DNA from 2 places in the Amycolatopsis plumensis genome. Region 1 is predicted to be linked to the other one. Evidence: riboswitches for the same ligand, from Rfam matches in the RefSeq annotation. Region 1 holds a riboswitch; the other holds the start of a gene.
What was found. Region 1 has a riboswitch for glycine ahead of gcvP (aminomethyl-transferring glycine dehydrogenase). Riboswitches for the same ligand answer to the same signal wherever they lie in the genome.

Region 1 (15,608 bases):
CCAAGGCGTACGTCGTCCTGGCGGCAGGCTTCTCTCCGGACGCCGCGACCGCGCGGTCGATCCTGGCCTACTGCCGCGAGCACCTGGCGCCGTACAAGCGGATCCGGCGGCTGGAGTTCGCGGAGCTGCCGAAGACGATCTCGGGCAAGATCCGCCGCGTCGAGCTGCGGGGCCGCGAGAGCGACCCGGCGCGGGGCACGGGGACCGAGTTCCGCGAGGAGGACTTCCCGGACCTCAAGTCCTGACCGCTGCGCCCCCGAACGCAGTGAATGACTCATTCCTGACGTCCGACGTCAGGAATGAGTCATTCACTGCGTCGGCCGGGTGCCGGTCAGCGGCGGGTGCCCTCGACCTGGCGGCCGTCCTCGGTCGAGCACGCCGTCACCGGGTCGTGGGGCCCGCTGCCGCACGTCCACTCGTCGAGGACGATCGGACCCGGGCCGTCGGCGTCGTTCGCCTCGGCCGGGGTCAGCTTCGCGAAGTAGTCCGTGAGCAGCTTCGTCGCCGCGGCGCAGTCCACCTTCCCGTGCGCGACGACGGCCGTCTTCGCGCCGCCCGTGCCCGTGATTTCGCCGCAGGGCACGCCCGGTGCCGTCGACTCCGCTGCCGCCACCGCGGCCGGGACGGTGGCGGACGGCGCCGCGGGCGCCGGGTCGCCGCCCGCGCAGCCGGCCAGTGCGGCGGACGCGGCGACGAGCAGCAGGGGGTAGGCGAGTGTCTTCATGGGCCCTTCTGGAGCGCGAGGATGAGGAACGGGACTCACTCGGACGGCACGACGGCGGCGAAGACCGTCTGCTCGCCCTTGGTGCAGGTGGTGCCGCCCTGGGCGGCGGGCGGCCCGGACGTGCACAGCCAGCCGTCGACGGTCTCGTTCACCGCGTCGTTCGAGCCGGCGCCCTGGCGCCCGGCGATCCGGTGGTGGAAGTCGCCGACCAGCTTCGTCGCCGCGGCGCAGCTGACCCCGGCCGAGCCGCTGTCGAAGACGTAGAGCGTCAGCCCGCTGGCGGCGGTGACGGTGCCGCACGACCCGGGCACCGACGGCGGCGGCCCGGAGGGCTTGGACGCCGGGGCGGGTGCGGACCCGCTGCCGGCCGGGGGAGCCGGCGACGGCGAGGGAGGTGCCGTGGTCGTCGCGGGCGGCGCGGAGGAGGCGGACGGCGGAGCCGGGGGAGCCGGGGCGGCGGGGTCGCCGGAACAGCCGGCGAGCGCGAGCAGGGCGAGGCAGGCCACGAGCCACGTCCTCGTGGTGGTCGGGTGGGGCACCGCGATCCTTCCTCGCCATCGGTTCCCGTGGTGTGTCCACGGGTGTGCCGGAGATTACAACAGCGGCCCGGCGGCCCGGCCCGGTGGCTGCCGAAACGATGTCCACAATGGACGATTAACATTCCGTTCACGCTCCGAAACCTCCCGCTGTCATCAAGAATCGATCGGTCTAATTCGCGCCGAGACGGTTAACGATCCGGCCTCGCGTGCCGAGAATCCTGGTGGAGGCCGACGAGCTTCCCCGTCCCGAATCCCCGTCCCGAATCCGTGAGAGCGATGAACGCCGACGCTGTGAGCACCGAAGACCCGTCCAGTCCGCCGACCGTCCCGAGCACCGTGGTCTGGTGCTGCGGCCGCCCGTACGTCCTCGAGGGACGGGCCGGCCGCGCCCGCTGGATGGGCACCGACTACCGAGGCCGCCCCGAGTCGCTGACCAGCGCCGAGCTGCAGCGGCGCGGGTGGAGCCACCGCCGCGCGAGCTGAGCGTGACGCCGGGCTGCCCCGATGGGGTGGCCCGGCTGCGTCACTCGGGGAGCGCCCGCGGCTGGGGGCCGCGCCGGGTGCCGGGCCGGTCATGGCACGGCAGGCCCCGGCCCTGGTCGCCGCGGCACCGCAGGCCCGCTTCAGGCGCTCGCAGCGACGCGCCCCGGCATGAGCGCCCCAGTGCAGGCCCCACCTCGGGGGCCCAAAGCCTCGCGCCCCGGCCCGACCGCCCCAGCCCCGCGGCACAGAACACCCCACCCGGCCACCGCACCACCGGACACCCCCACCCCGCTCCGCTGTTTAATGGCCCCGTGAGCACAGCCGCCCCCGAACCCGCCGCTCAGACGGGTCCCGCCGCCGAGCCGTCGCTGCTGCGGCAGGCCCTCAACGTCCCCAACATCCTGTCGCTGCTGCGGCTGGCCGGGGTCCCCGTGTTCCTCTGGCTGCTGCTCGGCCCCGAAGAAGACGGCTGGGCGCTCGCCCTGCTCGTCTTCAGCGCCCTGACCGACTGGCTCGACGGCAAGCTCGCCCGCTGGCTCAACCAGATGTCCCGGCTCGGGCAGCTGCTCGACCCCGCCGCCGACCGGCTCTACATCCTCGCCACCCTGATCGCCTTCCTGGTCCGCGGCATCATCCCGTGGTGGGTCGTCGTCCCGCTCGTCCTGCGGGAGGCCGTGCTCGGCGTCTGCGTCGTCACCCTGCGCCGCCGCGGCTTCGCGCCGCCCGAGGTCACCTACATCGGCAAGGGCGCGACCTTCGTCCTGATGTACGCCTTCCCGTTCCTGCTGCTCGCGCAGGGCGGTTCCGACGTCGCCGCCGTCGCTCGGCCGATCGGGTACGCCTTCACCATCTGGGGTGCCGTCCTCTACGTCTGGTCCGGCGTCCTCTACGTCGTCCAGGCGCGCAACGCCCTGCGCGAAGCGGCCGAGTGAGCTTTCGCCGGGTCGTGGCGGGCGGCTGCGCCGTGTGGGTGTAAGACTTCGCCCAACACTTCCAGTGAGGGCATGAAAGGGGACCGGCGGTGTCCGCTCCTGAAGAGCTTCGCTACACCGAGGAACACGAGTGGGTCGCCACCCGCGGCGAGGACACCCTCGTGCGCGTCGGCATCACCGAGTACGCGCAGGACCAGCTCGGCGACGTCGTGTTCGTCGACCTGCCCGACGTCGGCAGGCAGGTGAGCGCGGGCGACGTCTTCGGCGAGGTCGAGTCGACCAAGAGCGTCTCCGAGCTGTTCGCGCCGGTCGACGGGGAGGTCGTCGCGGTCAACGACGCCGTCGCCGACTCGCCCGAACTCATCAACAGCGACCCCTACGGCGAGGGCTGGCTGATCGAGATCCGGCTCGACGACCCGGCGGGCCTGGAAGCTCTGCTCGAAGCCGAGGCGTACGACGCGCTGACCAAGGGCTGAAGCCCGCTCCGCCGGTTCGGGGAGCCGGGGCTCGGAGAATCGATCAGGCACGGTACGTTGGCAGCTACACGTTCTTGAGTACTGGCAACACAGCATGTGTGGAGGAGAGCTCAGGTGAGCACGAACGACGGGCCCGGCGGCGTTCCCCCGGAGCAGTCTCCGGAGCGGACCTCTGTCTTCCGGGCCGACTTCCTGGCCGAAGCCGAAGGTCGCGAGCCCGCCCCGGAAGCCCCGGTCCAGGGCGTCGACGCCCTGCCCCCGGGTTCGGCGCTGCTGGTCGTGAAGCGCGGGCCGAACGCGGGTTCGCGGTTCCTGCTCGACCGCGACACCACCAGCGCGGGGCGGCACCCGGACAGCGACATCTTCCTCGACGACGTCACGGTCTCCCGTCGGCACGCCGAGTTCCGGCGTGAGGGCGGCGAGTTCGTCGTCATCGACGTCGGCAGCCTCAACGGCACCTACGTCAACCGCGAGCCGGTCGACCAGGCCGTCCTCGCCGGCGGCGACGAGGTGCAGATCGGCAAGTTCCGCCTGGTCTTCCTGACCGGCCCGGGTCACGGGGGCCAGGGGGCGCAGTGACGGCGGCCGGGCGGCCACAGAACCACGGACTGAGCATCGGGGCGGTTCTCGCGCAGCTGCGCGGGGACTTCCCCGACGTCACCATCTCCAAGATCCGGTTCCTCGAAGCGGAAGGCCTGGTCACGCCGGGCCGCACGCCGTCGGGCTACCGGCAGTTCGCCGCGGCGGACGTGGAGCGCCTGCGGTTCGTCCTGGCCGCCCAGCGGGACCACTACCTCCCGTTGAAGGTCATCAAGGAGCAGCTGGACGCGGTGGATTCGGGCGCCGAGCCCACCGCTGCCCTGCCCCGCCCGCCGCGCCGGCTGGTGCCGATCGACGCGCCGGCCGAGAACGTCGGCCTGCCCGTCGCGGACGACTTCGCCCCGGGCAAGGAGCTGCGCCTGACACGCGAGGAGCTGCTGGCGCAGGCCGGCATCGACGCGCCGGCGCTGGCCGAGCTGCAGCAGTACGGCCTGGTCCGGCCCGGTCCCGCCGGGTTCTTCGACCCGGACGCGGTGCTGGTCGCGCGGACGGTCAAGGCGATGACCGAGTTCGGCATCGAGCCGCGGCACCTGCGGGCCTTCCGTGCGGCGGCCGACCGCGAGGTCGGCCTGCTGGAGCAGATCGTGACGCCGGTGTATCGGCACCGCGACCCCGAGGCGAAGGCACGCGCCGACGAGGTGGTGCGGGAGCTCGCGGCCCTGTCCGTGACCCTGCACACGCTCCTCGTCAAGGCGGGAATCCGCGGCGTCGCCGGGTGTTGATCGATAACGGGGCAGTGAGATCCTCTTTGCGGTCCCATGTCAATGACTGAATGTTCGGCACCGCATGCCGTACCGTGAAGGCACGGGTTTGCGGCAGGCGAACCGAGAGAGTCCGGACAGCGAGCACAGCGCACGGATGACGGGTAGCGTCGGGAGTATGGGCGTGAAGCCGGTTCAGCGCTGCAGCCCGTGTGCACGAGAGGGAGGCGAAGCCCGATGAGCGAAATGCGCGTCGTCGGTGTGCGGGTCGAGCTGCCCGCGAATCAGCCGATCTTGTTGCTGCGGGAAACCGAAGGCGAACGGTACCTGCCGATCTGGATCGGCTCGGTCGAAGCCACCGCCATCGCTTTGGAGCAGCAGGGGGTCCGCCCCGCCCGCCCGCTCACGCATGACCTGCTGAAAGAGGTCATCGGAGCGCTCGGCCGGGAGCTCGAGCAGGTCGTCATCACCGACCTGAAGGAAGGCACGTTCTTCGCCGAGCTCGTGTTCGACGGCGACATCCGGGTGTCCGCCCGGCCGAGCGACTCGGTCGCGCTGGCCCTGCGGATCGGCGTCCCCATCCACGCCGTGGACTCGGTGCTGGAGGAAGCGGGCCTGATCATCCCGGACGAGCAGGAGGACGAGGTCGAGAAGTTCCGCGAGTTCCTCGACTCCGTGTCGCCCGAAGACTTCCGGGGTGCCGACACCTGAGGGGTGCGGAGTTCATGCCCCTGAGCGCGTACCCGGTCCGAGCTTCGATCGCCGTGTCCGACATCGAGCGGGCGGTCGCGTTCTACGAAGGCAAGCTCGGCCTGCGGGCGTTGCGGTCCGGCCCCAGCGCGCACATCGACGGCGGCAGCCGGACCTACGGATCCGGTGGCGGACCGGCCCTGAACGTGTACCAGTCCGTCACCGCCGGGAAGAGCCCGGCCACCCTGGCGACCTGGTACGTCGACGACCTCGACGAGATCGTTGACGAACTCACCGCGGCCGGCGTCGAGTTCACCCGCTACGACCAGCTCGAACACGACGCCAGGGGGATCACCGTCCGGGCCGGTGGCGGGCGGATCGCCTGGTTCCAGGACCCGGACGGCAACACCTTCGCCATCGAAGCCGACACGTGAGAACTTGCCTTGACGTGGACGTCAACGTCTAGCGTCGAGGGCATGCGGATCGGAGAACTGGCGCAGCGCACCGGGGTCACCACCCGTGCGCTGCGGTTTTACGAGGACCAGGGCCTCCTGAGGACCCGTCGTGCGGCGAACGGCTACCGCGAGTACGACGAGGACGACCTCCAGCTGGTCAAGGAGATCCAGACCCTCCAGACCGTCGGCCTGACGCTGGAAGAGACCCGCCCGTTCGTCGAGTGCCTGCGCAGCGGCCACGAGACCGGCGACTCCTGCGCGAACTCGATCGAGGTCTACCGGCGCAAGCTCGAAGAAGCCGACGCCCTCCTCGCGCGCCTCGGCGGCATCCGCGGCGAACTGGCCGCGAAACTCGCCGCCGCCCTCGAGCGGCAGGCGCCCGATCCGTGTGTCGTGCCCGCGTCCCCGCGCCCCTGAAGGAGCCCCCATGTCCGCAGTCACCGACGTCACCGATGCGACCTTCGCCGAGGTCCTCGCTCACGACGTCCCCGTGCTCGTCGAGTTCTGGGCCACCTGGTGCGGCCCGTGCCGGATGGTCGGCCCGGTGCTCGCGCAGCTGGCCGCCGAGCGGGACGGCGAGCTCGCCGTCCGCAAGATCAACGCCGACGAGAACCCCGAGACCACCCGCTCCTACCAGGTCATGTCCCTGCCCACGATGATCCTCTTCCGCGGCGGGGAACCGATCGAGACGATCGTCGGCGCGTTCCCGAAGGCCCGCATCGAAGAGCGGCTCGACCGGGCCCTCACGGCGCCGTCGCTTTGACGAACGTGTCCGCCAGCTCGCGCCCGTACTGCTCCAGGTCCAGCTCCGGGTCGGCGGCGTAGGCCGCGGCGACGCCGTCGATGGCCTGGGCGATCGACATCGCCATCACCTCGGGCGTGAACTCGCCGAAGACGCCCTCGGCCTGGCCCTGCTTGAGCTGGCGGGCCAGCCCGTGCACGCGCAGGTCGTCGACCAGCACCTTCGTCATCACCCAGCCGTCGGCGTCGTCGGCGTTGGCCGCGAGCTCCGACAGTGTTCGGACGCACTCGGGGTAGGCACGCAGGAACGCCACCGACGTCTCGATGTGCGCCCGCAGGTAACCGCGCCGATCGGCCGGGTCGAGGCCACCGCCGGTGCGTTCGGTGAGGAAGCCGGCCTTCGTCTCGACGACCGTGCTGAGCACGGCCTGCATCAGGCCGGCCTTGTTCGTGAAGTGGTACGAGATCAGCCGGGTGCTGCTCAGCCCGGCCCGCTCCTTGATCTTGGCGAACGTGGTCCGCCGGTAGCCCAGGTCGGACAGCACGCCGATGGTGGCGCCGATGATCTGCGCCCGGCGCGCGGCCTCGGCGGGGCTGAGGCCCATCTCGGCCATGAGGTCGGTGTTTACTTGCATGAGTAACAAGTTACTTGGCTGAGTAAAACGGGTCAAGGGGTTTGAACCACGCCGCAGGGGGTACAGCAAACGGCTCAAAGGGTCAGCCGACCGCCTGGGCTTGCCGCGCGTCGCGTTGACCGGCACTGTCCGGGCGCTTACCGTCGAAGAAGGGAAATCGCCACGGTGTGATTCACGGTCTGGGGCCGGATCGTGGCGGTTGATCTCCGGCGGGTCCCGCTCCTGGGACTCCTCCGGCTGTCATTCGCCGGCCGCCAGGTCGGGCGAGGGGAGGCTTGCGTGGTCGAGGCTGGTTCCGAGAAGCAGCCTGTCGAGGTCGCGACTGGTGAGCAAGGGGAACTGTTCCCCGACAACTCGCTGCCCGACGAGCTGGTGGGCTACCGGGGTCCGGCGGCGTGCCAGATCGCCGGCATCACCTACCGGCAGCTCGACTACTGGGCCCGGACCAAGCTGGTCGCGCCCAGCATCCGCACCGCGCACGGCTCCGGCTCGCAGCGGCTGTACTCCTTCAAGGACATCCTGGTCCTCAAGGTCGTCAAGCGGCTACTGGACACCGGCGTCTCACTCCAGAACATCCGGGTCGCCGTCGACCACCTGCGCGTCCGCGGCGTCCGCGACCTGGCCCGGGTGACGCTGTTCTCCGACGGCACCACGGTCTACGAGTGCACGTCGCCGGAGGAAATCGTCGACCTGCTCCAGGGCGGCCAGGGCGTCTTCGGCATCGCCGTCAGCGGCGCGATGCAGGAAATCAGCGGCACGATCCACGAATTCCCGGCCGAACGCGCCGACGGCGGCATCGTCGAGACGCACGAACCGGACGAACTCACCCAGCGCCGCAACGCCCGCAAGACCGGGTGATCACCACCGCGGCGGGCAGAGTAAGGTTCACCGTGCGGTCGACGAATCCGCGCGGGAGAGTCCGAGCCACACCTTGAGCTCGGCGCCGAAGGAGCAAGTCCTCCCCGGAACCTCTCAGGCACCCTGGACCGCGCGGACGAGACGCCTCTGGAAAGCGGGTCGTCAGGACACAGCCTGATGGCCCCGCCGACGGTGCAAGCCCGGCTCAACCTGCGGGCGAAACTCTCAGGCGCCCCTCGGGGTCAGACAGAGCGGGGAGGACCAGGACACCGCCGTCCCGGTCCACCCCCGCTGTCTCCAGGAGGCCATCGTGGATCCGTCACTCGCCTCCCTGGAACAGGGCATTCCCTTCGCCGACCGGCACATCGGGCCCGATTCCGCCGACCTGGAGCACATTCTCGACCTCATCGGCGTCGCCTCCCTCGACGAACTCGCCGAGCGGGCCGTCCCGCGGTCGCTGCGGGACTCCGCCCAGCCGCTCGAACTGCCACCCGCCGCCTCCGAGGCGCAAGCCCTCGCCGAACTCCGCGCGCTGGCCGCCCGCAACCGGCCGACCGCCGCCATGATCGGGCTCGGCTACCACGACACGGTCACCCCGCCCGTCATCCGGCGGAACGTCCTCGAAAACCCCGCCTGGTACACCGCCTACACGCCCTACCAGCCGGAAATCTCCCAAGGGCGGCTCGAAGCGCTGCTCAACTTCCAGACCGTGGTCGCCGACCTGACCGGGCTGCCCGTCGCCAACGCCTCCCTGCTCGACGAGGCCACCGCGGCGGCCGAGGCGATGACCCTCGTGCGCCGGGCCGGGCGGGCGACGTCGAACCGGTTCGTCGTCGACGAAGACACCCTCCCGCAGACCCTCGCCGTCCTCCGGACCCGGGCCGAGCCCCTCGGCATCGACCTCGTCGTCGAGGACCTCTCCCAGGGACTGACCGGGCTCGGGCTCGGCGGCGACTTCTTCGGCGTGCTCCTGTCCTACCCGGGCGCGTCCGGCGCGGTCCGCGAGCTCGACCTCACCATCACCGAGGCCAAGAAGCACGGCGCGGCCGTGATCGTCGCCGCCGACCCGCTCGCCCTCACCCTGCTGCGGCCGCCGGGCGAGCTCGGCGCCGACGTCGCCATCGGCTCGACGCAGCGCTTCGGCGTCCCGCTCGGCTTCGGCGGTCCGCACGCCGCCTACCTGGCGGTGCGGCAGGGCCTCGAACGGCAGCTGCCCGGCCGGCTCGTCGGCGTCTCGAAGGACGCCGACGGCGCGCCCGCGTACCGGCTCGCCCTGCAGACGCGCGAGCAGCACATCCGCCGCGAGAAGGCGACGTCGAACATCTGCACCGCCCAGGTCCTCCTCGCCGTGATGGCGTCGATGTACGCGGTGTACCACGGCCCCGAGGGCCTGCGGTCGATCGCGCTGCGCACCCACCGGATGGCCACCGTGCTGGCCGCCGGCCTCGCCGAGGGCGGTGTCGAGGTCGTGCACGGCGAGTTCTTCGACACCGTCGTCGCGGCCGTGCCCGGCCGGGCGGACGCGGTCGTCGCCGCGGCCCGCGACCTCGGCATCTCTCTGCGCCGGATCGACGGCGACCACATCGGCATCGCCTGCGACGAGACCACCACCCGCGAGCGGCTTTCCTGCGTCTGGAAGGCGTTCGGCGTCTCGGTGTCCGATGTGGACGGCCTCGACGCGGACACCGCGGACGCGCTCCCGGCCCCGCTGCGGCGGACGAGCGAGTACCTGGCGCACCCGGTTTTCCACGCGCACCGCTCGGAAACCGCGATGCTGCGCTACCTGCGGCAACTGGCCGACAAGGACGTCGCCCTCGACCGCAGCATGATCCCGCTGGGCTCGTGCACCATGAAGCTCAACGCCACCGCCGAAATGGAGCCGGTCACCTGGCCGGAGTTCGCCGGCCTGCACCCGTTCGCGCCGGCCGAGGACGCCGCCGGGCTCCTGGACGTCGTCGCCGACCTGAGCGCCTGGCTCGCGCGGATCACCGGCTACGACGCGGTTTCCCTGCAACCCAACGCCGGCAGCCAGGGGGAGTTCGCGGGGCTGCTCGCCATCCGTGCCTTCCACCGCGCCCGCGGCGAGCACGCGCGGGACGTCTGCCTGATCCCGGCGAGCGCACACGGCACGAACGCGGCCAGCGCCGTGATGGCGGGCATGCGCGTGGTCGTCGTCCGCTGCGACCACGAAGGCAACATCGACCTCGCCCACCTCAAGTCCACAGTGGACGAGCACCGGGCCGATCTCGCAGCGATCATGCTCACCTACCCGTCGACGCACGGCGTCTACGAAGACACCGTCGGCGCGGTCTGCGCGGCGGTGCACGACGCGGGCGGCCAGGTGTACGTCGACGGCGCCAACCTCAACGCGCTCATCGGCGTCGCCCAGTACGGCCGCTTCGGCGCCGACGTCTCGCACCTCAACCTGCACAAGACGTTCTGCATCCCGCACGGCGGTGGTGGTCCCGGCGTCGGCCCGATCGGCGTCCGCGCGCACCTGGCGCCGTTCCTGCCGAACCACCCGCTCCAGCCGGCGGCCGGCCCGGCCACCGGCGTCGGCCCGGTCACCGCGGCGCCGTGGGGCAGCGCGTCGATCCTGCCGATTTCGTGGGCGTACATCCGGATGATGGGCGCCGAGGGCCTGCGCCGGGCGACGCTCGTGGCGGTGGCCAACGCCAACTACGTCGCCCGCCGCCTCGCCGGCCACTACCCGGTCCTGTACGCCGGCCGTGACGGCCTGGTCGCGCACGAGTGCATCCTCGACCTGCGGCCGCTCACGAAGGCCACCGGCGTCACGGTCGACGACGTCGCGAAACGGCTCGCGGACTACGGTCTCCACGCCCCCACCATGTCGTTCCCGGTCGCGGGCACCCTGATGGTGGAGCCGACGGAGAGCGAAGACCTCGCCGAGCTCGACCGCTTCTGCGCGGCGATGATCGCCATCCGCGGCGAGATCGACCGCGTCGCGGCGGGGGAGTGGCCCCTCGAGGACTCGCCGCTGCGGCAGGCCCCGCACACGGCCCGGTGCGTCACCGGCGAGTGGAGCCGCCCGTACAGCCGCGAAACCGCGGTGTTTCCGGCGGGGCCGACGGCGGCGAAGAGCTGGCCGCCGGTCCGGCGGATCGACGGCGCGGCCGGGGACCGGAACCTGGTCTGCTCCTGCCCGCCCCCGGAGGCGTTCGCCTCAGCTCCGTGAGAGGTGAATCATGAGCTCGGCACGGCTGGTCAGGTCCAGCTTCCGGTAGATCTGCTGAAGGTGCTTCTGCACCGTCCGCGGGCTGATTCCCAGCAGCCGGGCGACCTCCCGGTCGGTCGCCGCCCGCGCCACCGCCTCGGCCACCTCGCGCTCCCGCGTGGTCAGCACGTCGAGCGGCACCGCGGTGACCGGCCGGACCGGTGGCGGCTCCTCGCGGGCGAACGCCTGGGCCACGTGCGGGGCGAGCAGGTCCACCAGCTCGCGGTCCCGGGCGGAAAAGCCCGGCCGGGACCGGTTGAGCGTCAGGATCCGCCCGTGCCGGTCGTCGGCCTGGACGACGCAGAGCAGCTGGTCGGCCGTGCCCTGCGGCCGGTAGAAGTCCGTGTACAGCGGCAGCGCCCGCAGCGTGCGCTGATCCGCCAGGTCGGTCAGGGCGGCCGACGTCCCCAGCGGAAGCCGGCCGCCGCGGTGGGCCGCGAACGCCGGGTGCTGGTGGGCCTGCGCGCGGAACCGCGGGTGGCGCAGCAGGTTCTGCTCCGGACGGTCGATCACCGTGCCGGTCAGCCGCCGGGTCGTGTGCTCGGTGCTCGTGCACGCGACGACGTCGCAGCCGACGAGCCGGCCCAGCGCGGCCAGGCCCGCCGCCGGTCCCGCCTTCAGTTCGTGGACGACGTCGAGTGCGCGGTGCAGGCACCGCGCGGTCAGTTCACTGCTCATCCCGCATCCCCCTCGGCTCTCCCGGTCGGAAAAGACCCGGGAAAGCCGAAGGAGATACGAACCGGACGCTACCGGGCGATCCGGACGTTCATCGTCGTGTTCGACCCGGCGCTGACCATCGACTGCGCGATGCTGCTGATCCCCGCGGGTGCGGAGTACTGGTTGTTGTTGCTGTCGCTGGAGTTCGGGAAGATGTTGCCCGAGAACGAGTTGCGGTTGCTGTCGTCCTCGTTGTCGAACCGCCGCGAGAACTCCTGGGAGCCGTTCGGGCAGTTCGCCCCGAGCTTCAGGACCGCGTAGGGCCGGAACGAGCCGGACTGCACGACGCCGCGGAACGCGGTGCCGTTCACCCGGCAGAAGAAGAACTCCGTGGTGCTCGTGCTGCTGACCGCGCCGATGAACCCGCCGCGCGAGTTCGTGTTGCCGGAGTCCTCGTCGTCCATCCGGATCACCACGGCCTCGGTGCCGGCCGGGCACGAGCGGCTCGCCGGGATGACTCCGACGTCGGTCGTGGCCGCCTGGGCCGCGGCCGGGGCGCCGAGCAGCCCGGCGACCGAAGCGAGCAGGAGCGCCGGAACGGTGAAGAGTCGTTTCATGGTGTGCCTTCCTCCCCATTGCTGTGACCGGTCAAGGACACCAACCCGGGGCCTCGGGCGGCCATACGCACTTCTGCGTATGCCCACTGCGGGCGCACAGGAACGGCAGGTAGGTTGACGCCCATGGCGAATGGGCACGGTCCTGATCGGACGTCCGTGGTCGTGACCGGCGGCAGCGGCTTCATCGGCCGGGCCGTCGTGCGCGCCCTCCGCGACCGGGGCGTCCCGGTCACCGTCGTGGACCGGGTCCCCTTCCCCGAAGACACCGACGGCGTCCGCGTCGTCACCGGCGACCTCCGCGACGCGGCCGTCCGCGAAGCGGCCGTGGATCGCGGAACCGCAGGCATCGTGCACCTCGCCGCGCTGACGTCGGTGCTCAAGTCGGTCGAGCTGCCCGAGGACACCTTCGCCGACAACGTCCTGGTCACCCAGGAGCTGCTGGAGCTCGCGCGGCGCCACGAGGTGCCGAAGTTCCTGCTCGCCTCGACCAACGCGGTGATCGGCAACGTCGGCACCGCGACGATCACCCCGGACCTGCCGCTGCGCCCGCTGACGCCGTACGGCGCCACCAAGGCGGCGTGCGAAATGCTGCTGTCGGGCTACGCCGGGGCGTACGGCATGACGACGTGCGCGTTGCGGTTCACCAACGTCTACGGTCCGGGCATGTCCCACAAGGACAGTTTCGTGCCGCGGATGATGCGGGCCGCGCTGACCGGCACCGGGGTCAGGGTCTACGGCGACGGCCGCCAGCGCCGCGATCTCGTGCACGTCGACGACGTCGTCCGCGCGGTCCTGCTGGCCCTCGACAGCGGCTATTCGGGCCACGCGATCGTCGGCGCCGGGCGCTCGGTGTCGGTGCTGGAGATGGTCGAGGCCGTCCGCGAGGTGACCGGCGCCGAGCTGCCGGTCGAGCACGTCGACGCCCCGGCCGGGGAGATGCCCGCGGTCGTCGTCGACGTCGCGGCGAGTGCGGAGACCATCGGCTACCGGCCGGAGGTCTCCCTGACCGACGGCTTGGCCACGGCGTGGAAGTACTTCTCCGGTCTCGCGAACCGGTGAGGGCTTTCCTCAAGCGGCACTGGCTGCTGCTCCTGCTCCTCGTCCCGGCGGTCACGCTCCGGGTGCTGACTTGGCTGGCCTACCGCCCGGCGCTGCTGTACATCGACTCCTTCCGCTACCTCGACAACCTGCACGCCCTGCGCGCCGACCAGCTCAACCCGATCGGCTACGACCTCGTCCTGCGGCCGCTGCTGGCGGTCGGGGGGCTCGCCTGGGTCGCGGCGGTCCAGCACGCCGGCGGCATCCTCATCGCGATCGGCGTCTACGGCCTGGTCCTGCGCCTCGGCGGCCGTCCGTGGGTGGGCGCGCTCGCGGCGACCCCGGTCCTGCTCGACGCCTACCAGCTGCAGATCGAGCAGAACATCATGTCCGAGGTGACGTTCGAGGCCGTGCTTCTCGGGCTCCTCTGGGTCCTGCTCGGCTGGGGCACCCCGGGCTGGAAGCGCGCCGGCGCCGCGGGCCTGCTGCTCGGCTTCGGCGTGCTCACGCGGCTGATCGGGATCTCACTCGCCCTCCCGCTGCTGGTGTTCCTCGTGGTTGCCGGGGAAGCGTGGCGGCGGTGGGCCGGCTGGCGCCGGGCCGGCGTCGGCCTGCTGGGCCTGCTCGCCGTGCTCCTGCCGTACTCCGCCCGTGTGCACGCGGAGACCGGGAAGTGGGGACTGACCGGCCCCTCCGGGAACATGCTCTACGGCCGCACCGCCGCCGTCGCCGACTGCGCGAACCTCCACCTCGCGCCGGAGCTGCAGGTGTTCTGCCCGGCCGAACCGCGCGAGAAGCGGCTCGTCGACAACTACACCCACGCCGACCTCGACCCGAACTGGCCGGGCCCGCTGCCGCCCGGCGTCGACAAGGCCGCCCTGGCCCACCAGTTCGCCGTCGAAGTGCTGAAGGCACAGCCCGGCGACGTCGCCGAAGCGATCCTGGACGACTTCGCGAAGAGCTTCGCCTGGACGCGCGAGCAGGACCCCACCGACGTCCCGCTGGACCGGTGGCAGTTCCAGCTGACGTACCCGCAGTGGGCCGACCAGTCCCTGATCGACCTGGTCACGCTGCAGAACGACGGCGTCGTCGCGAGCGTCGACCGGCCGCCGGCGCAGTTCCTCCGCGACTACCAGCTCGGTGGCGGGTACGTCGCGGGCGGCGTGCTCGGCCTCGGTGCGCTCCTCGGCCTGCTGACGGTGTTCCGGCGCAAGAAACCCCTGGACCGCGCCCAGGCCGGGGCGCTGTTCGCGGCGTCGAGCGGGCTCGTCCTGCTGTTCGCCTCAGCTGCGTTCGAGTTCTCCTGGCGCTACCAGATCCCGGCGCTCGTCCTGCTGCCGGTCGCCGGGGCGCTCGGCTTCACCACGCTGACCTCGGCGAGCCGGAAGCGGCTCGCCGCCTTCCCCGACGACGTCGACTCCGGAGCCCTCGACGACTTCCGCGGCCGCCACCCGGGACTGGCGCTGGCGCCGCTGACCGTCGTCATCGCCGCCTACAACGAGGCCGGCGGCATCGGCGAAGTCCTGGAGAAGATGCCGGACCAGTGCCTCGGCATGCCGGTGGACGTCCTCGTCGTCGTCGACGGCGGGACCGACGACACGGCCGCGATCGCCGAGGCGCACGGCGCGTACGTGTGCGTCGCGCCCCGCAACCGCGGACAAGGAGCCGCACTGCGGCTGGGCTACCACCTCGCGGCCGAGGCCGGCGCCGAGTACGTCGTGACGACCGACGCCGACGGCCAGTACGACAACAGCGAGCTGGAAACGCTCGTCCGCCCGGTCGTCGACGGCACCGCGGACTTCGTCACCGGGTCCCGGCGGCTCGGGCACGAGGAGGCCGACAGCCGCGTCCGGTGGCTCGGCGTCCGGGTGTTCGCGGCGCTCGCGTCGGTGCTGACCGCGCGGCGGATCACCGACACTTCGTTCGGCTTCCGCGCGATGCGGGCGGACCTGGCGTGCGCGGTCCCGCTGCGCGAGCCGCAGTACCAGTCCTCGGAGCTGCTGCTCGGCGTCACCGCCCGCGGCGCCCGGGTGGCCGAACTGCCGATGAGCATGCGGCTGCGCAAGGCGGGCAAGAGCAAGAAGGGCGGCAGCCTGGTCTACGGCGCCAACTACGCCCGGGTCATGACCGGGACGTGGTGGCGCGGGTACGTGCTGCGCCGCGGCCGAACACGACCCGGTCGAGCAGCGCGAACTTGACCAGGAACACCAGCGCGTAACTGGCGACG
Region 2 (15,608 bases), 3.0 Mb from region 1:
TCGACCACGTCGTTCGGGCTGTTGAGCCGCTTCCCCCGGTACTCCGACGCGAGCACCGTGATCGAGCCGTCGTGCTCGGTGCGCGTCACGCGGCGGGTGCCCTGTTCGCAGCTGATCAGCCGGCCCCGCCGGTCGACCGTGTGGCCGTTCGCGTAGTTCGACGGCTGCCGGAAGACGCCGACCCGGCCGGTCGTCTCGTCCCAGCGCAGCGTGCGGTCGTTCGGGATGTCGCTGAACACGAGGTAGCGGCCCGCCGGGAAGTACGCCGGTCCCTCCGTCCAGCGGCAGCCGGTGTGCAGGCGCTGCGTCCACTCGTCGCCGTTGACGCGGGTGAACCGCTCGTCCAGCACTTCGAAGTCCGTCTTGATCTGGTCCATCAGCCGCTCCTCATGAGATTCTGCGAAAAGCATGGTGCACCGAACTTGATATGGTCAATCCGTGGACGACGTAGATCGCATTCTGCTCACTGAACTCCAGCGTGACGCGACGCAGGCGTACGCCGCCCTCGGCAAGGCCGTCGGGCTCTCCGCGGGCGCGGCCCACGAGCGCGTGCGCAAGCTGCGGGACCAGGAGGTCATCCGGCGGACCACCGTGGACGTCGACCCGGCCGCGGTCGGCCGCGGGGTCGCGGCCTTCGTGCTCGTCGAAGCGAACGCCTGGATGGGCGACCACCCGGTGCGCGAAGCCCTCGAAGCGCTGCCCGAGGTCGTGGAGGCCCACGTCATCGCCGGCCCGGCGTCGCTGCTGGTCAAGGTGCGGACGGCGACGACCGAAGACCTCCAGGCGTCGCTGCGCCGGCTCTTCGCGATCGACGGCGTCACCGGCACGCAGACGATCGTGGTCCTCGAATCCTTCTTCGAGCGGCCGGTCGACACCCGCGGCTGAACACCAGGGCACGCGCATGACCCCCGCCGTGCACACTACTGTGCAATGCGTGGTACCTTTCCAAGCGTAAGACTGGAGGGTGCAGTGGAGATCAGTCAGCTGCTCAAGGGTGTGCTCGATCTGGCCGTCCTCGCGGTGCTCCGCGAAGAAGACGGCTACGGGTACGACGTACTGCGAAGACTCCGGGCCGCCGGCCTGGACGAGGTGGGGGACGCGTCGGTGTACGGGACGTTGCGCAGGCTCTACAAGGCCGGGCTGCTGACCTCGTACGTCGTGCCCAGCGAAGAGGGGCCCCACCGCAAGTACTACAGCCTGAACGAGCCGGGCCGGGCGCGGCTCGCGGAGTCGGGCAAGACGTGGCAGAGCTTCGCATCGACGATGAACGGGCTTTTGGGAGAGGCAGCATGAGCGACAAGCCGACCGCCGTGCGGGTGTATCTGGCGCGGGTCCGGACCGCGCTCGCCGACCTGCCCGCGAGCGAGATCGAAGAGATCCTCGAGGACGTCCGCCCGCACCTGGCCGAACTCGAGGCCGAGCTCGGGGCGGGCGCCCGCGTCGAGGCCCTGATCGAACGGCTCGGCTCGCCGGAGAGCTACGCCGCCGAGCTGCGGGCGTCCGGCGGGTACCCGGCGCCGAGCGAAGGCGCCACGCAGGTGCTCGCGACGGCCGCCGCGCCCAGCCTGGCCAAGCCGCGGATCGCCCTGTGGGGCCTGGTGCTCTGCGGGCTGGCGGTCGCGCTGCTCGCGTTCGGGGCCGGCGTTTCCATCCACGCCGAAGTGCTGGCGGGCCTGCTGCTGTTCGCGCCGGTGTTCCTCGTCAGCCTGGTGCTCCTGCTGCGAGGCGGGGTCGAGCCGGTGCTGGCGCTGCCGGAAGTCGTCTGGCTGCGCTCCACGCTGGCCAAGGGCCGCGAGCAGGACGACACCGGCAAGCTCCTGCGCTACCTCGGTTCGCTCAAGCCGGCGTGGTGGGTGTTCTGCGCGATCGTGCTCGTCGGCTTCGGGCTGCTGCTCATGCTGCGGGAACGGGACGCGGTGATCCTGCTGCCGTTCCTGATCCTCGCGGCCGTCGCGGCGGTGTGGGCCGGCCCGCGGGTGCGCGCCGACCGGCGGCTGCTGTGGGTGGCCGTGCCGATCTCGGCGTTCGTCATCGGCGGCGCGCTGGGCGGCTTCGGCGCCGCGGTCGACGTCCTCACCCGCAACGCCTACGCGGGCCCCTCGTCGTACTACCCGTCTTCGGCCGACAGCTACGGCAACGACCAGTTGACCTACGGCGGCCGCGACGTCGACAACGTCTACGCCTTCGACGCCGAGGGCAAGCCGCTGACGGAGGTCTACCTCTACGACGAAGAGGGCAGGCCGATCACGATCACCCGCTACGGCTGCGAGCGTTCGAGCGGCAGCCGGCAGAAGATCGGCGAGGACAACCGGTTCCCCCGGCCGAAGATCGAGCAGGGTGTCACCGACGACCAGGGCAACTACAACGGTTACAACGGCTACCGCGGCGCCTGCCGCGAGCTGGCGGGGGTGCCGTTCAGCGCGGCGATCCCGAAGGTGACCGTGCCGCTCACGACGACCACCGCGCCGCCGGCGTCACCGTCGGCGACACCGACCAGGTAGGGGGACGGGAGCGGTCGGGGCCGCTCCCGTCGTTCACCTGATCCGAACGCGCCCGAAACGTTCCGCCAACGCGGGCCTGGTGAGCTGGGCCGGTGCTTCCGGAAGCCTTCGCCCCGCGGACCCGGGTGGTCCACGGCTACGAGCGCGCCTACCGGATGGCCGGGCGCGGGCCCGTGCTGCTCTTCCTGCACGGCATCGGCGACGACTCGTCGACGTGGCTGGAGCTGCTGGAGTCGCTGGCGGACGACTTCACGGTCATCGCGCCCGACCTGCTCGGCCACGGCTCTTCGGCGAAACCCCGTGCGGACTACTCGGTCGCCGCCTACGCCTGCGGCATGCGCGACCTGCTGACCACCCTCGACGTCGACCGGGTGACGGTGATCGGGCACTCCCTCGGCGGCGGCGTCGCGATGCAGTTCGCCTACCAGTTCCCGGAACGCTGCGAACGCCTGGTCCTGGTGGGCTCGGGCGGGGTCGGTGCGAGCGTCCACCCGCTGCTGCGGCTGGCCGCGGCGCCGGGGGCGGGGCTGCTGCTGCCGCTGCTGGGAGCGCAGCCGGCGTTGCCGGTGCTGCGCAAGCTGGCCGAGTCGCTGCGGATCTCCGACGACCTCGACTACGTGGTCGCCCGCTACCTCCGCCTCGTCGAGCCGGGCACGCGGTCGGCGTTCCTGCGGACGCTGCGCTCGGTCGTCGACTGGCGCGGGCAGGTCGTCAACATGCTGGACCGGTGCTACCTCACCCAGGGGATCCCGACGCTGCTGGTGTGGGGCACGGAGGACCGGGTGGTGCCGAGCGGCCACGCGCTGCGCGCGCACCGGGCGATGCCGGGCAGCCGGCTGGTGCTCTTCGAAGGGGTGGGCCACTTCCCGCACCGCTCGGCCCCGGAGGAGTTCCTGGAGGTCCTGCGCGAGTTCTTGGGGTCGACACCCCCGGCGGAGTACGACCGGACCCGCTGGGGCGAGCTGCTGCGGGCGGGCCGCCCGGTCGAGCAGCCGCCACCGGCGGAGATCCCCGGCGCGCCGACGGTGTCCTCGGGCACCTGAGCGGACACGGCGAAGGCCGCCTCCCGCAGGAGACGGCCTTCGCGGACTACCGGATCAGTGGCCGGACGAGCTGCCGGATCAGTGACCGAACGCGCTGCGCGCCGCGAGGTCGGCCAGCAGCGCGCGGCCCTTCTCGGCGTTGCGCGGCTGGGACAGGACGTCGTAGCGGCGGGCCACCAGCTGGCTCTGCGAGATGAACCCGCGCTTGTTGCGGTTCACCGCGTAGCCCAGCGCGCCGAAGAGCAGGTTGAACCCGAGACCGGCGACGAGGCCGATCACGATCGGGACCAGGCCGGCGCCGGGGTTCAGCAGGCTGAGCATCAGGCCGAGGAACAGGCCGAACAGCGCACCGGACGTCGCCGCGCTGCCGAGGACCTTGCCCCACGACATCTTGCCCGCGACCCGCTCGACGAGCATCGGTTCCACGCCCACGATCGTGACGTCGGTGACGGGGAAGTCCGCGCCCGCGAGGTGGTCGACCGCTCGCTGTGCCTGCTCGTAGGACTCGTACGAACCGATCGGCCAGCCGGTGGGCAGGGTCGGCAGCTGGGGCCGGGCCTGCGGCTGTCCGATCGTGGTCTGCTGCGTGAATGCTGTGGTCATCGATCTCACCTCTCTTGTCCCGTTCAACGTGCGGGCACCCTCGTTTTCCTCCCGGTCGGGCGAATTCACAGGCTCTTCTCAGCCGGGCATCCCGGACAATCCGCCGCGCGCGGCCCGAGCCGGCGGGACCTTCCCCGGCGGCCGCTCGCCCACCGCGGTGAATGACTCATTCACGGCTTCCGACGCCAGGAATGAGTCATTCACTGCACCGCTGCCGTCGAGCGGACGCCCGCCGCTGCAATGGGTCAAAAAGATACCTTTGTTCCGGTTGACCCTGCGCGGCTCGCCGGGTAGGAAGAACCGGCAAAGGATTCATACCAAACCTTTGGGGCGACGATGGCACGCAGGCGAGGCATGCTCACGCTCGACGAACTCCGCGCGCGCGTGGACGCGGGCACGATCGACACCGTGCTCGTCGCGATCACCGACATGCAGGGTAGGTTGCAGGGCAAGCGCTGCTCGGCGGAGTACTTCCTGGACGAAGTCGTCGGCCACGCCACCGAGGCCTGCAACTATCTCCTCGCCGTCGACGTCGACATGAACACGGTCGGCGGCTACGCCCTCTCCTCGTGGGACAGCGGCTACGGCGACTTCGTGCTGCGCCCCGACCTCGAGACGCTGCGCGAGATCCCCTGGCACGAGGGCACCGCGCTCGTCCTCGCCGACGTCGAACGCGTGCAGGGCGGCCCGGTCTCGGTGTCGCCGCGGCAGATCCTGCGCCGCCAGCTCGACCGGCTCGCCGAGCGCGGGCTGACCGCGTTCGTCGGCACCGAGCTCGAATTCATCGTCTTCGACGACACCTTCGAGACCGCCTGGGACAAGCGCTACCACGGCCTCAAGCCCGCCAACCAGTACAACGTCGACTACTCGATGCTCGGCACCGCGCGGCTGGAACCGCTGCTGCGCCGCATCCGCAACGACATGGCCGGCGCCGGGCTCTACCCCGAGTCCGCCAAGGGCGAGTGCAACCCCGGCCAGCAGGAGATCGCCTTCCGCTACACCGACGCGCTCGCCACCTGCGACAACCACAGCGTTTACAAGAACGGCGCCAAGGAGATCGCCGCGCAGGAGGGCAAGAGCCTCACCTTCATGGCGAAGTACAACGAGCGCGAGGGCAACTCCTGCCACATCCACATCAGCCTGCGCTCCACCGAGGGCCGCGCCGTCCTGGCCGGGGACGGCGAGCACGGCTTCTCGAAGCTGATGGAGCAGTTCCTCGCCGGCCAGCTCGCCGGGCTGCACGAGCTGACGTACTTCTTCGCGCCCAACATCAACTCCTACAAGCGGTTCGTGCCCGGCAGCTTCGCCCCGACCGCCATCGCCTGGGGCACCGACAACCGCACCTGCGCGCTGCGCGTGGTCGGGCACGGTGAGTCGCTGCGCGTGGAGAACCGCGTGCCGGGCGGGGACGTCAACCCGTACCTCGCCGTCGCCGCGCTCATCGCCGCCGGGCTGCACGGCATCGAGAACGAGCTGGAGCTGGAAGAGCCGTTCACCGGCAACGCCTACCACTCCGACCGCGGAACCGTGCCGACCACGCTGCCCGAGGCCGCCGCGGCCCTGGCGGAGAGCGACCTGGCGCGGGCGGCCTTCGGCGACGACGTCGTCGACCACTACCTCAACGCGGCGAAGATCGAGATCGACGCCTACAACGCCGCCGTCACCGACTGGGAGCTGATCCGTGGCTTCGAACGGCTCTGAGCCCGTCATCGGGCTGACCTCCTACCTGGAACCCGCGAAGTTCCTGGTCTGGGACACCGAAGCCGTGCTGCTGCACCGCGTCTACGTCGACTGCGTCGTCGCGGCGGGCGGTATCCCGGTGCTGCTGCCCCCGGTCTCCGACGCGTACGAGAAGCTAGTGTCCACTGTGGACGGGCTCGTGCTCACCGGCGGCGCCGACGTCGAACCCGGGCGCTACGGCGCCGAGCCGCACCCGGCCACCTACGTCCGGCCGGAACGCGACGCCTTCGAGTTCGGCTTGTTCGCCGCCGCGCGCCGAGCGGGTAAGCCGGTGCTCGGCGTGTGCCGCGGCCTGCAGGTGATGAGCGTCGCCCTCGGCGGCACGCTCACCCAGCACCTGCCGGAAACCAAGGGAACGACCGACCATCAGCCCGCCCCCGCGACGTTCGGCCGGGGGACCGTGACGTTGGCCGAGGGCAGCCGGGCGGCGGCGATCCTCGGGCCCGAGACCAAGACCCTCTGCTACCACCACCAGGCGATCGACCGGCTCGGCGCCGGGCTGGAGCCGGTCGGGTGGGCCGCCGACGGCACGATCGAGGCCGCTGAACTACCTGGTGAGTTCACCCTCGGCGTCCAGTGGCACCCCGAGCAGGACAGCGACGACGTCCGGCTGTTCCAAGCTCTCGTCGAAGCGAGCAAGGAGACCCGATGACCACGAGTTTCGACGTCCTGAACCCGGCCACCGAGGAGGTGGTGCGGACCGTCCCCCTGACCAGCGCCGAAGAGACGGACGCGGCGATCGCCCGCGCCCACGCGGCCTTCCCGGCCTGGCGTGACGTCACCCCGGGCGACCGCGCGCGGCTGCTGCGCCGCTTCGCCGACGCCGTCGAGGCCGACATCGAGCACCTCGCCCGGCTGGAGGTCGAGAACTCCGGGCACACCATCGGCAACGCCCGCTGGGAGGCGGGCAACGTCCGGGACGTCCTCAACTACTACTCCGCCGCCCCGGAACGCCTGATCGGCAAGCAGATCCCGGTGCCCGGCGGCATCAACGTCACCTTCCAGGAGCCCCTGGGCGTGGTCGGCGTGATCGTGCCGTGGAACTTCCCGATGCCGATCGCCGGCTGGGGCTTCGCGCCCGCGCTCGCCGCGGGGAACACCGTCGTCCTCAAACCCGCCGAGCTGACCCCGCTGACCGCCATCAGGCTGGCCGAGCTGGCGCGCGAAGCGGGCATCCCGGAGGACGTCTTCCAGGTGCTGCCCGGCAAGGGGTCCGTCGTCGGGCAGCGGTTCGTCGACCACGGGGGAGTGCGCAAGGTCGTCTTCACCGGCTCCACCGAGGTCGGCAAGCAGATCATGGCGGGCTGCGCGGCGCAGGTGAAGCGCGTGACGCTGGAGCTGGGCGGCAAGAACGCGAACATCGTCTTCGCCGACTCCGACCTGGAAAAAGCCGCCGCGACCGCGCCCTACGGCGTCTTCGACAACGCCGGCCAGGACTGCTGCGCGCGGTCGCTGATCCTGGTGCAGGCGAGCGTGTACGACCGGTTCATGGAGCTGCTGGAACCCGCGGTGCACGGCGTCGTCGTCGGCGACCCGGGCGACGAGAAGACCGAGATGGGCCCGCTGATCTCGGCCGCGCACCGGGCGAAGGTCGCCTCCTACGTGCCGGACGACGCGCCGGTCGCGTTCCGCGGCACTGCGCCCGAGGGCCGCGGCTTCTGGTTCCCGCCGACCGTCGTCACCCCGCCCGACCTGCGGCACCCGGTCGCCGCGGAGGAGGTCTTCGGCCCGGTCGTCGCCGTCGTGCCGTTCGCGGAGGAGGCCGACGCGATCCGGATGGCCAACGCGACCGAGTACGGCCTGTCCGGGTCGATCTGGACCCGCGACGCCGGCCGCGCGTTCCGGGTTGCGCGCGGCGTCGAATCCGGCAACCTCTCGGTGAACTCGCACTCGTCGGTGCGCTACTGGACGCCGTTCGGCGGCTTCAAGCAGTCCGGCCTCGGCCGCGAGCTCGGCCCGGACGCCGCCGCGGCGTTCACCGAAACCAAGAACGTCTTTCTCAGCACGGAGGAGTAATGGTCCAGCGTTTCGAAGGCCGCGTCGCGGTCATCACCGGCGGCGCCAGCGGCATCGGGCTCGCCTCGGCCCGGCGCCTGGCGAGCGAAGGCGCGAAGGTCGTCATCGGGGACCTGACGCCGGACTCGGGCAAGGCCGCGGCCGACGAGATCGGCGGCGCGTTCATCCAGACCGACGTCACCGACGCCGAGCAGGTCGAGAACCTGTTCCACAGCACGGTGGAGCAGTTCGGCTCGGTCGACGTCGCGTTCAACAACGCCGGCATCTCGCCGCCGGAAGACGACTCCATCCTCACCACCGGCATCGAGGCGTGGGAGCGCGTGCAGCGGGTCAACCTGACGTCGGTGTACCACTGCTGCAAGGCCGTCCTGCCGCACATGCAGCGCCAGGGCAAGGGCTCGATCATCAACACGGCGTCGTTCGTGGCGGTGATGGGCGCGGCGACGTCGCAGATCTCCTACACCGCGTCCAAGGGTGGCGTGCTCGCGATGAGCCGCGAGCTCGGCGTGCAGTTCGCGCGGGAGAACATCCGCGTCAACGCCCTGTGCCCGGGACCGGTGAACACCCCGCTGCTCAAGGAGCTGTTCGCCAAGGACCCGGAACGCGCGGCCCGCCGCCTGGTCCACGTCCCGGTCGGCCGGTTCGCCGAGCCGGAGGAGATCGCGGCCGCGGTCGCCTTCCTGGCCAGCGACGACGCCAGCTTCATCACCGCGTCGCAGTTCCTGGTCGACGGCGGCATCTCCGGCGCGTACGTCACCCCGCTCTAACGGCGCGTCTTGACGCCGTAGACGTCCTTGAGGAACTTCCAGGCGGCGTTGAGGCGCTTGCGTTCCTCGGAGATCGCTTTCTCGCGCCGGCGAAGGACGCGGGTGGCGACTTCGGAGGCGAGGAAGGCACCGGCGGCGAAGGTCAGGACGCCGACGATCAGGGTGAGGGCGATGACGGTGGTGGTCATGGTGACCAGCGTCGGAGCGCCGTGGGCGGGTTGTCCCTGCGCAAAGCTAGCGGGTTTCGTTAGCTTTGTGAGGTGACGCACTGGCGCGCCGGCGAGTGGGCGGAAGCGGTCCGGACGGGCATCCGCTCGCGGGGCCTGTCCCTGGACGAGGCCGCGCGGCGCATCGGCGTTCCGACGTCGACGTTGCGCAGCTGGATCGAGCACCGGCACGCGCCGAAGGTGACGGTGTTCGACCACTGGGCGCAGCTCGCCGAGGTCACCGGGCTCGGGGAGGCCGAGCTGCTGCGCGTCGCCGGCGTCCTGCCGGATTCGCTGGCTTCGCCGGTGCACGTCGCCCAGGCGGCGAAGGCGCTGCGGGAGGGCATCGACCGGGCCGGGCAGTTCCTCCGGCAGGCCACCGCGCTCGTCTACTCCTCGCCCGGCACGCAGGTCGCCAACGCGATCGCGGCGTCGCCGATCGACTGGGAGATGCGGATCCGCTCGGCCACCCGCGGCGACGAGGTCCGCGTCACCTACCACCACTACGTCGGGATCGTGCCGCCGCGGGACTTCCCCCACGACGACGCCGAGGTGCGCCGCATCATCGAGCACGACGTCCTCGGCGAGCTCTGGCGGCCGCTCGGGCTGTACTGGCGGGTCGCCGAGGTGCACGACTGGCACGAGCCGCCGCGGCTGGTCATCCAGGTGCCCGAGCAGGAGGCGACGCGGCCGTCGGTGCCGTCGCCGGTCGTCGCCGCGCCGCCGGTGGTCGTGCTGTCGCCGATCTGGGGGTACGGCGAGCTGCTGGCCTCGCTGATCGCCGACGGCCTCGGGTTCGGCAACGTCGACTTCCGCTACTTCGGCCTCCCCGACGCGATGGCCGACCGGGTCCGGATCACCGCGCGCGAGCTGGCCGAACCCGCGCCGCGGCTGGTGCACTCGGTGCCGCCGATCATGCTGCTGCACGGCCTGGCCGTGCCGGACCTGACCGGACGGCTCCCGGTCGTCGTCCGCTACGGCCCGCGGATGCGCGCGCGAGCGGCCCGCATCTACCGGTCGGCGCTGCGTGAGGCGGGGTTCGAGGACCCGCTGGAGGGGGCCCGGGCGATCGAGGAGGCGGTCGCGGTCCCGCCGGGCTGCGCGCACTTCGAGGTGACCCTGGCCGACGAGGACGTCTTCGACGGCGACCGGCCGTCCCTGGACCGGCTCAACGACTCGGTGGCCTGGCACGCCGAGCAGATCGTCGAGCAGGTCCTGCTGGGCGCGGGCCTCCCGCCGGTGCCGCTCGGCGGCCCGCTGAAGCGCCTGGTGCTGCCCTCCGGCCGGGTCCGGCGGCCGCCGGTGCTGGCGGGAAGCGTGGTGCGTCGCGTCGCCGGAACGCAGTGAATGACTCATTCCTGGCGTCCGACGCCAGGAATGAGTCATTCACTGCATGGGGGGCGCGCCGTCGAGCCGCGCTCGAAGACTGATGTGGTGTTGCCCGGGTGAAGTAGACGGCCGCGGGAAGCGGCAGGTACCGTGACCGTCACAACTGCAGATCGGGCCGTCGAGCCGAGGCGGGAGAGCCCTCACGAAGTCGGTGGGGCACCGAAGGAGCAAACTCCCCGGAATCTCTCAGGTACCTGCTACCGCTTCGCGCGAGGCCACTCTGGAAAGCAGGCGCACCCGCGCCTCACCCAAGGTGAAAGCCGCTGCACAGGCGGTGAAACTCTCAGGTGCCATGACAGAGGGGGAGTTCCCAGCGCACCGTTCTGCCCGGTGCCCGGCCCGAGGAGCTCCCCATCACTTCCACGCAGTTCGACGCCCGCCACATCGGCCCGTCCGAGGCCGAACGCGCGAAGATGCTGGCCGAGTGCGGCTACGGCAGCCTGGACGCCCTCGTCGGGGCCGCTGTCCCGAGCGCCATCCGCGCCACCCGTGACCTGCGGCTCCCGCCCGCCGCGTCCGAAGAGGACGCCACCGCGGAGCTGCGCGCCCTCGCCGCGCGCAACCGGCCGATGACGCAGATGATCGGCCTCGGCTACTCCGACACCGTGACCCCCGGCGTGATCCGCCGCAACGTCCTCGAGAACCCGGCCTGGTACACCGCGTACACGCCCTACCAGCCGGAAATCTCCCAGGGCCGTCTCGAAGCCCTCCTCAACTTCCAGACCATGGTCGCCGACCTGACCGGCCTGGCCACCGCGAACGCCTCGCTGCTGGACGAGTCGACCGCCGTCGCCGAAGCCGTTACGCTGATGCGCCGCGCGTCGAAGTCGAAGTCCAACAAGGTCGTCCTCGACGCCGAGTGCCTGCCGCAGACCATCGCCGTCGTGCGCACCCGCGTCGAGGCCCTGGGCATCGAGGTCGAGGTCCGCGACCTGCTCACCGGCCTGCCCGAGGACTTCTTCGGCGTCGTCGTCCAGTACCCGGGCGCGTCCGGCGTGCTGCGCGGCCGCGGCTTCTACCACGCGATTTCCGAGTCGGCGAAGGCCGCGGGGGCGCTGTTCACCGTGGCCGCCGACCTCCTCGCGCTCACCCTGATCACCTCGCCCGGCGAGTTCGGAGCCGACGTCGCCGCCGGCTCGACCCAGCGCTTCGGCGTCCCGCTCGGCTACGGCGGCCCGCACGCCGGGTACATGTCCGTCCGCGCCGGGCTCGAGCGCTCGCTGCCGGGTCGCCTGGTCGGCGTCTCGGTCGACGCCGACGGCAGCGCCGCCTACCGCCTCGCCCTGCAGACCCGTGAGCAGCACATCCGCCGCGAGAAGGCGACGTCCAACATCTGCACCGCGCAGGTCCTCCCGGCGGTGCTGGCCGCGATGTACGCGGTCTACCACGGCCCGGACGGCCTGAAGAAGATCGCCCAGCGCGTCCACGGCCTCGCCGCGGGCTTCGCGGACGCCCTGCGCCGGACCGGCGTCGAGGTCGTGCACGAGTCCTTCTTCGACACGGTCGTCGCGCGCGTCCCGGGTCAGGCCGCCGAGGTCCACGCGGCCGCCCGCGCGGCCGGGATCAACCTCGGTCACGTCGACGGCGACCACGTCCGCGTCGCCTTCGACGAGGTCAGCACCCCCGCGATCACCGCGAAGGTCCTCCGCGCGTTCGGCGTCGAAGAAGAGGTCAGCGATGGTGTCGCGCTGCCGAACGGCCTGGCCCGCGAGAGCGGCTTCATGGGCCACGAGGTCTTCGGCACCCACCGCTCCGAGACGGCGATGCTGCGCTACCTGCGGAAGCTGTCCGACCTGGACTACGCGCTCGACCGCGGCATGATCCCGCTCGGCTCCTGCACGATGAAGCTCAACGCCACCACGGAGATGGAGCCGATCAGCTGGCGCGAGTTCGCGGGCATCCACCCGTTCGCGCCGGCCGAGGACGCCGAGGGCTACCACGTCCTCGTCGCGCAGCTGGCCGAGTGGCTGGCCGAGGTGACCGGCTACGACAAGGTGTCGCTCCAGCCGAACGCGGGCAGCCAGGGCGAACTCGCCGGCCTCCTCGCGATCCGCGCGTACCACCGCGCGAACGGTGACGAAGCTCGTGACGTCTGCCTGATCCCGTCGTCCGCGCACGGCACCAACGCCGCGTCCGCGGTGCTCGCCGGGATGCGCGTGGTCGTCGTCAAGTGCACCGACGAGGGCAACGTCGACCTCGCCGACCTGCGGTCCAAGGTGGACACCCATCGCGACACCCTGGCCGCGATCATGGTCACCTACCCGTCCACGCACGGCGTGTACGAGCACGACATCGACGAGCTGGCCAAGATCGTCCACGACGGCGGTGGCCAGGTCTATGTCGACGGTGCGAACCTCAACGCCCTGCTGGGCCTGGCGAAGCCGGGCGAGTTCGGCGGCGACGTCTCCCACCTGAACCTGCACAAGACGTTCTGCATCCCGCACGGCGGTGGCGGCCCCGGTGTCGGCCCGGTCGCGGTGCGCGCGCACCTGGCGCCCTACCTGCCGAACCACCCGCTGCTCGACGCCGCCGGCCCGGAAACCGGCGTCGGCCCGATCAGCGGCGCGCCCTACGGCTCGGCGTCGATCCTGCCGATCTCCTGGGCCTACGTCCGGATGATGGGCGCGCCCGGCCTGACCGCGGCCACGAAGGTCGCCGTGCTGGCCGCGAACTACGTCGCTTCGCGGCTCGCCCCGCACTACCCGGTGCTCTACACGGGCCAGGACGGCCTGGTCGCCCACGAGTGCATCCTCGACCTGCGCCAGCTCACCAAGGAGACCGGCGTGACGGTCGACGACGTCGCCAAGCGGCTCATCGACTACGGCTTCCACGCGCCGACGATGTCGTTCCCGGTCGCCGGCACGCTGATGGTGGAGCCGACCGAGTCCGAGGACCTGGGCGAGATCGACCGGTTCTGCGACGCGATGATCGCCATCCGCGCCGAGATCGACGAGGTCGCTTCCGGGAAGTGGACTGCCGAGGAATCGCCGCTGCGGGGTGCCCCGCACACCGCGGAGACGCTGGTCGGCGAGTGGGACAAGCGCTACGACCGCGAGCTGGCCGTGTACCCGGCGGGTGTTTCGCGCAAGAACAAGTACTGGCCCCCGGTGCGTCGCATCGACGGCGCCCGCGGCGACCGTAACCTCGTGTGCTCCTGCCCGCCCCTCAGCGAGTACGGCTCGTGAGTGTGAAACAGGGTTAGAACACTGTTTCTCACTCACGACCACCTACGGAAGGCGACCTTTTCCCCATGTCTCGCGAAACCTCGCTGCACGGAGTCCACAAGGGACTCGGTGCGCTGTTCACCGACTTCGCCGGCTGGTCCATGCCGGTCCGCTACGCCAGTGAGCTGGCCGAGCACAAGGCCGTCCGCGAGGCGGCCGGGCTGTTCGACCTCTCGCACATGGCCGAGATCCACGTCACCGGCAAGCAGGCGGCCGACGTCCTGGACTTCGCGCTGGTCGGCAACCTCACCGGCGTCAAGGCGGGCCGGGCGCGGTACACGATGATCTGCAATGCCGAAGGCGGTGTCCTGGACGACCTCGTCGTCTACCGCCTGGCCGACGAGCACTACCTCGTCGTCGCGAACGCGGGCAACGCGCAGGTCGTCGCGGACGCCCTCGCCGAGCGGGTCGCGGGCTTCGACGCGAAAGTCGACGACAAGTCCGAGACCACCGCGCTGATCGCCGTCCAGGGCCCGAAGGCCGTCGAGATCCTGGGCGCGGTCACCGACGCCGACCTGGACGCGCTGAAGTACTACGCCAGCGTCCCGACCTCGGTGAAGGGCCACGACGTGCTGCTGGCCCGCACCGGCTACACCGGCGAAGACGGCTTCGAGCTGTTCGTCGACGCCGACGAGGCACCGGCGCTGTGGCGCCTGCTGCTGGAGGCCGGCGAGCCGCACGGCCTGGTCCCGGCCGGCCTGGCCTGCCGCGACACGCTGCGGCTCGAAGCCGGGATGCCGTTGTACGGCAACGAACTCACGGTCGAGCAGAGCCCCTTCGAGGCGGGACTGGGCCGCGTCGTCAAGTTCGAGAAGCCGGGCGACTTCGTCGGCCGCGCGGCGCTCGAAGAGCGGTCCAAGGCCGACGTCCCGCGCGTGCGGGTCGGGCTCAAGGGCGCCGGTCGCCGCGCCCCGCGCCACGGCTACGCGGTGCTGGCCGACGGCACCGAGATCGGCGAGGTCACCAGCGGCGCGCTGTCGCCCACCCTCGGTTACCCGATCGCCATGGCGTACGTCGATCGGGCGTACGCCGAGCCCGGCACCGAGCTCTCCGTCGACATCCGGGGCAGGATCGAGCCCGTCGAGGTCGTCGCCCTGCCCTTCTACTCCCGCGCGTAAGGACTGAACGAACCGTGAGCATCCCCGAGAACCTGCAGTACACCAAGGAACACGAGTGGCTGAAGGTCGAGGACGGCATCGCCACCGTCGGCATCACCGCCTTCGCCGCCGAGTCGCTCGGTGACATCGTGTTCGTCCAGCTGCCCGACGCGGGCTCGGCGATCACCGCCGGCGAGGTGTTCGGCGAGGTCGAGTCGACCAAGTCGGTCAGCGAGCTGTACGCGCCGGTCTCCGGCGAGGTCGTCGAGGTGAACGGCACCACATCGGACACCCCCGAGGTCATCAACTCCGACCCGTACACCGAAGGATGGCTCCTGAAGGTGCGTCTGACCGGGGACGTGCCGGACCTGCTCGACGCCGCCGCCTACGCCGCGCACACCCAGGAGAACTGATGACGACGTTCGACCAGCACCTGTCCGAAGTCGACCCCGAGGTCGCCGCGGCCGTCGCGGACGAGCTGAACCGCCAGCAGTCGACCCTGGAGATGATCGCCTCCGAGAACTTCGCCCCGGTGGGCGTGCTCGAGGCGCAGGGCTCGGTGCTGACCAACAAGTACGCCGAGGGCTACCCCGGCCGCCGCTACTACGGCGGCTGCGAGCACGTCGACGTCGTCGAGCAGCTCGCGATCGACCGCGCGAAGGCCTCTTCGGCGCCGAGCACGCCAACGTCCAGCCGCACTCGGGCGCGCAGGCCAACGCGGCCGCGATGTTCGCCGTGCTCAAGCCGGGCGACACGATCCTCGGCCTCGACCTGGCCCACGGCGGTCACCTGACGCACGGGATGAAGATCAACTTCTCGGGCAAGCTCTACAACGTCGTCGCCTACCACGTCGACAAGGAAACCGGGATCGTCGACCTCGCCGAGATCGAGCGGCTGGCCGTCGAGCACGAGCCGAAGCTGATCATCGCCGGCTGGTCGGCCTACCCGCGTCAGCTCGACTTCGCCGAGTTCCGCCGGATCGCGGACAAGGTCGGCGCTCGCCTCATGGTCGACATGGCGCA

Region 2: another riboswitch for glycine. It lies ahead of gcvP (aminomethyl-transferring glycine dehydrogenase); the one in region 1 lies ahead of gcvP (aminomethyl-transferring glycine dehydrogenase).

What each region holds. Positions count from the first base shown of each region.
Region 1 covers NZ_JBHSJY010000001.1:7,914,342-7,929,949, reverse strand. Annotated here, with positions in the region: gene ACFPLC_RS38255 (AMP-binding protein) at 1-245, shown strand, start outside; gene ACFPLC_RS38250 (hypothetical protein) at 332-724, opposite strand; gene ACFPLC_RS38245 (hypothetical protein) at 760-1,263, opposite strand; gene ACFPLC_RS38240 (hypothetical protein) at 1,540-1,746, shown strand; gene ACFPLC_RS38235 (CDP-alcohol phosphatidyltransferase family protein) at 2,058-2,678, shown strand; gene gcvH (glycine cleavage system protein GcvH) at 2,768-3,154, shown strand; gene garA (glycogen accumulation regulator GarA) at 3,269-3,733, shown strand; gene ftsR (transcriptional regulator FtsR) at 3,730-4,476, shown strand; gene ACFPLC_RS38215 (bifunctional nuclease family protein) at 4,693-5,166, shown strand; gene ACFPLC_RS38210 (VOC family protein) at 5,181-5,579, shown strand; gene ACFPLC_RS38205 (MerR family transcriptional regulator) at 5,622-6,017, shown strand; gene trxA (thioredoxin) at 6,028-6,363, shown strand; gene ACFPLC_RS38195 (TetR/AcrR family transcriptional regulator) at 6,344-6,976, opposite strand; gene ACFPLC_RS38190 (MerR family transcriptional regulator) at 7,256-7,834, shown strand; glycine riboswitch at 7,877-7,975, shown strand; gene gcvP (aminomethyl-transferring glycine dehydrogenase) at 8,145-11,030, shown strand; gene ACFPLC_RS38180 (helix-turn-helix transcriptional regulator) at 11,019-11,747, opposite strand; gene ACFPLC_RS38175 (hypothetical protein) at 11,816-12,343, opposite strand; gene ACFPLC_RS38170 (NAD-dependent epimerase/dehydratase family protein) at 12,467-13,402, shown strand; gene ACFPLC_RS38165 (glycosyltransferase family 2 protein) at 13,399-15,579, shown strand; gene ACFPLC_RS38160 (GtrA family protein) at 15,503-15,608, opposite strand, start outside.
Region 2 covers NZ_JBHSJY010000001.1:4,959,836-4,975,443, forward strand. Annotated here, with positions in the region: gene ACFPLC_RS23990 (SMP-30/gluconolactonase/LRE family protein) at 1-377, opposite strand, end outside; gene ACFPLC_RS23995 (Lrp/AsnC family transcriptional regulator) at 439-885, shown strand; gene ACFPLC_RS24000 (PadR family transcriptional regulator) at 970-1,293, shown strand; gene ACFPLC_RS24005 (DUF1700 domain-containing protein) at 1,290-2,501, shown strand; gene ACFPLC_RS24010 (alpha/beta fold hydrolase) at 2,657-3,544, shown strand; gene ACFPLC_RS24015 (YflT domain-containing protein) at 3,623-4,147, opposite strand; gene ACFPLC_RS24020 (glutamine synthetase family protein) at 4,484-5,848, shown strand; gene ACFPLC_RS24025 (gamma-glutamyl-gamma-aminobutyrate hydrolase family protein) at 5,829-6,539, shown strand; gene ACFPLC_RS24030 (aldehyde dehydrogenase family protein) at 6,536-7,903, shown strand; gene ACFPLC_RS24035 (3-oxoacyl-ACP reductase) at 7,903-8,670, shown strand; gene ACFPLC_RS24040 (hypothetical protein) at 8,667-8,858, opposite strand; gene ACFPLC_RS24045 (helix-turn-helix domain-containing protein) at 8,931-10,223, shown strand; glycine riboswitch at 10,385-10,478, shown strand; gene gcvP (aminomethyl-transferring glycine dehydrogenase) at 10,619-13,450, shown strand; gene gcvT (glycine cleavage system aminomethyltransferase GcvT) at 13,516-14,607, shown strand; gene gcvH (glycine cleavage system protein GcvH) at 14,622-14,999, shown strand; partial or broken gene glyA (serine hydroxymethyltransferase) at 14,999-15,608, shown strand, end outside.